Regions from separate parts of the Colwellia sp. M166 genome, predicted to be linked through region 1. Evidence: riboswitches for the same ligand, from Rfam matches in the RefSeq annotation. Region 1 holds a riboswitch; the other holds the start of a gene.
The links. Region 1 has a riboswitch for cobalamin ahead of cobT (nicotinate-nucleotide--dimethylbenzimidazole phosphoribosyltransferase). Riboswitches for the same ligand answer to the same signal wherever they lie in the genome.
Positions count from the first base shown of each region.

Region 2: linked by a shared signal. The riboswitch ahead of FGD67_RS04765 (ABC transporter ATP-binding protein) and the one ahead of cobT (nicotinate-nucleotide--dimethylbenzimidazole phosphoribosyltransferase) in region 1 are both predicted to bind cobalamin.

Region 1 covers NZ_CP040755.1:3,371,599-3,373,806, forward strand. The annotation lists gene FGD67_RS15185 (histidine phosphatase family protein) at 8-661, shown strand; cobalamin riboswitch at 840-1,036, shown strand; gene cobT (nicotinate-nucleotide--dimethylbenzimidazole phosphoribosyltransferase) at 1,203-2,208, shown strand, end outside.
Region 2 covers NZ_CP040755.1:1,043,233-1,045,440, forward strand. The annotation lists gene FGD67_RS04760 (IS4 family transposase) at 1-854, opposite strand, end outside; cobalamin riboswitch at 1,058-1,204, shown strand; gene FGD67_RS04765 (ABC transporter ATP-binding protein) at 1,397-2,208, shown strand, end outside.

The DNA.
Region 1 (2,208 bases):
GAGTAGCTTGTCAGTATTTAATGTTTATTTGTTACGCCATGGCGAGCTTGTACAAAGCGGCATCCTTTGCGGTCGTACTGATATTGCGCTATCCGATATTGGCAAGCAACAACTTATTAATGCCACAAAAAATTTACCTAAAATTTCAAATTGTTATAGCTCGCCGTTGGTTCGGTGTCGAGAATTTGCCACACAATATTGCCAACAACATGAGCTTTCATTGCAGGTGTTGACCGAATTACAAGAAATGAACTTTGGTGATTGGGACGGTAAACCTTATCAAGCGTTGTGGCAATTAACACAGGAAGCTGAAACAACCGCAGCAGAAACAACGTTAACCTTAGGCGATTTTTGGCAAGATCCCTGGCAATGCCAACCGCCCAACGGTGAGTCTATGGAAAGTTTTATGGAGCGCGTTGATAACTTCTGGCAAAATTTACTCTCGCAATTGTGCCAAAGCGAACTCGAAAAAGCGGACTCATTAAATACTTTAGTGTTGAGTCATGGTGGTGTTATTCGATATCTACTGGCTAAAGTATTAGGGCTGCCTATTCCAGGTACTTATCATATGACCAACTTGGATGTGCCTTATGGCAGCTTAATTCATCTGCAAGTTTTCATTGATAACGAAGGTAAAGCTTGGTCTAAATTAATGCTTTAATTGCGCGATTATATGCCCCTAATATTTTAGTCCTTTAGTATGAAAGTTAATTGGCACTCTATAGCAATAGATTGATTTTTATCGTTTTTATTACTTTATGAACTATCTGATATAAAAATAAACCTTGCTATTTTCCCCTAGCTGTCGATAATCGCGGCAATAATTAAATAATGTCATATTCAAATACACTTTTTTAAGCTGCTTAAAAGCATTTAAATTCGTGAGGCTGGGAATGTGGTGAAAGTCCACAACTGTACCCGCAACTGTAAACAGAGCGATATATTAACCACTAAACATTTTCGAAAGAAAATCATTGGGAAGGGATATATCTAGATGCTGTAAGTCAGGATACCAGATGAATATGAACATTAATTGCTACGTCGAGCGGGTTACTCGAGACACTATCAATTTTTTATTGGTGACGATATCACTGATGAAAATAGATTTGCTCCCAAAAACCCCCTAATACTATCGACGTTAATCATCATATACCGATCCACTAACAATTTTTTATTTAGTACGGTCTGATTTAGGTAATGTCATGTTTGAGATCCAAGCGGTTAGTTGTGAACATTCAGAAAAAATTCAAGCAAAAATCGATGGTAAAACCAAGCCATTAGGTGCATTAGGCGATCTTGAATTACTTGCTAAACAAATTGCACAAATACAGCTAATAAGCACGATAGCTGACACCAAAAATAATATTCTCAACGATGACCCAACTGACACCCAGCACAAGTTACAACTTGTCTCTCCCCATTTAACGGTATTTGCCGGCGATCATGGTATTGCTAGCGAAGGTGTTTCTATTGCGCCAAGTGACGTTACTAGCCAAATGGTGGCTAACTTTGCCAATGGTGGAGCGGCTATCAATGTACTTTGCCGACAATTCGGTTGGCAACTGAGTGTTGTTGATGCGGGTATTCTACATCCCCCTGCAGCATCTTTACCGGTTATTAATCAGCGTTTAGGTTATATAACACAGGCAATCAACCAGCAAGCTGCAATGACTGAGGCTCAAGTCGAACAGGGCTTTTCGTTTGCACTGCAACACATCAACAAAATTAAAGCGAGTGGTTGTAATATTGTGGCCTTTGGTGAAATGGGCATTGGCAATACCACTATTGCATCAGCCATTATGGCGGCAATAATGAAAGTGCCTGTCAGCGATGTGGTTGGTCGTGGTACCGGTGTTTCTGATGATGTGGTTAAGAAGAAGCAACAAGTTATTGAACAAGCTTTGGCATTGCATGCTGAAAACTTAGTTGATGCAAAGGCAATTTTACGCTGTATCGGTGGCTTTGAACTAGTACAAATAACTGCAGCGATGCTGGCGGCCGCAGAGAATAATATGCTGATTATTGTTGATGGTTTTATTTGTACCGCTGCGGCTATGTTAGCGATTGAACTGAATGCTAATGTCAAAGGCTATATGGTATTTGCTCATTGCTCAGGTGAACAAGGTCATCAGAAAATGTTGCAGTGGTTGAACGTTAAGCCTTTATTAAACTTAGGTTTACGTTTGGGTGAAGGTACAGGCGCCGCAT
Region 2 (2,208 bases), 2.3 Mb from region 1:
CTTTTGCCCTTGATTGTTTTACTGATTAATCTCGCTTTAATCGTTTCAGGAACATCGGGAAAGTTTTTTTGTGCATGCTTGGTTGTTTTCAATTCAATGATATGATCATTTTTACCCGCGCTAGAGATGATTTCATACTGTAAGTCGGGCCTTGCTGGTATCAGCCAGTGCCTCATACTCCCAGTTTGGTGCCAACGATTTAACAGGCCTAAAGAATAATATCCTTTATCAAACATAGTTAGTGAATTATCTGGTGTACGTTCAATTAAACGCTCAGCTAATTTCATCTCATTGGTTTTATAGTTATCAAACTCGCTACTGAGTAGTTGATGGCTGGTCAATTCCATATGACAGACCATGCGTATTTGAGGAAAGGCTGTATCACCATATTGGTTGCTACCAGAAGAGAATGCTTTACGATTGTCAGGCGTGTCGGCTGTTCGCCACACAACACCGTCAACCGCTAATAGATTCAAACCATTCCATGTTTCGAATGACTGTTGCTTATACATTGATTGAGCAGATTTATTGAAAACCTGTTTAACGGCGTCATCACCTAACCTTTGTCTCGCTTGTACCATTGCACTTGGAGCAACGAGTTGGTTTTTGCCAGGTAGCATGATATCTAGCTTATTGGCGATATTCCAAACCGATTCTTTTCGAAATAATGCCATGCCAATGACTGACCACAAAACAGCCTCAAGCGGTAACCTTCGCTTACGAACGGTAGCAATCCCTGCTTGTTGAAAGCCTTGTTCAATGATTTCAGGGTCAAGAATTTCTGATAATTTTTCAAAGGTATGGTATCGGTTGCTTTCTTCAAGTGTTGCTTGCAGTGCTTGTTCTATATTCACAAAAAAAATCCGTAGTTAGTTTCCTAACTACGGATTTTGCATGATCGTTTGGATCGGTCAACAGGTCATTTTCTTAACTGATCGGCATTGAGCATTAGCTCCTTTTTTATTATCCGCCCTGACCCGCCCTTCATGTTGCTTGACGATTTTCGTTGTAAAGCGGCATACTTAACCGTAAAATCAGCTTCATATTGTATGATATCTTTAACCAAGTATTTGATGATCATAGATCAACTTTAGGTTAATTTATAGGGAACATGGTTAAAGGCCGTGACTGTACCCGCAACTGTAAATAGCTTTATTATTCAAAGTTATAAGTCAGGACACCTAGTATCAAAATTTGTAATAACACTAATAATGTTAACACCGTGCGGGAATACACGTGAGTTACACTGTCTAAAAGACCTTCGTATCCTATTTTCAGCACCCGAATAAATAACATTATCCCCGACAAACTTTTGCGTTAACGTTTAGGTAGCAATGAAAACATACTTAGGAACATTATCCAATATTCACCAGATGTTAATATTAGGCTATTTTTGATGTCAAAATTACTCAGTGTTAAAGCAGTATCTTGGACAGTTGACAAACAAGTGATCCTGAACAACATTACTTTTGATATTAACCGTGGCGATATTATTGGCATAATAGGACCCAATGGTGCAGGTAAAACTTCGTTGCTTAAGTGTTTATTAAATCAGTATAAAAACTGGCAAGGGTGTATAAAGCTAAAAAATAAAAGTATCCGTCAATATAAACCACATGAATTAGCACAAACCTTTGCTTTAGTGGTACAAAAATCACCTCCTATATTTGATTTAAAAGTTTATGACGTAGTAAGAATGGGCTTACTGCCCTATAAAGCGCTATTTGCTCGTGACAACGACGTTGATAAAAAAGAAATTCTGCTAGCGTTAGACAAAGTAGGTTTAGCAACGAGCAAAAATAAATTCTTCAATACTTTATCTGGCGGTGAACAACAACGAGTATTGATTGCTAAAGCTTTGGTACAGAAAGCCAAAATATTAGTATTAGATGAACCCACTAATCATTTAGACATATTCTATCAACATCAAATATTACAATTAATTAAGGCTTTAAATATTACCGTGATCATGACCATACATGATCTCAATCTTGCAGCACAGTACTGCAATAGATTACTACTCTTAGATAAAGGTGATTTAGTCAGTAACAGTAGCGTTGATAAGGTGCTAACGCCTGATGTCTTAACAAGTGTTTTTGGTTTACCTTGCCATCGAGATGACGCTCAACATAGTGGCATCCCGCGAGTCTATTTTTACCCTGCACCTGACGCAACGTTCAGCCACAAACCCAATTTATCCCGTAACAA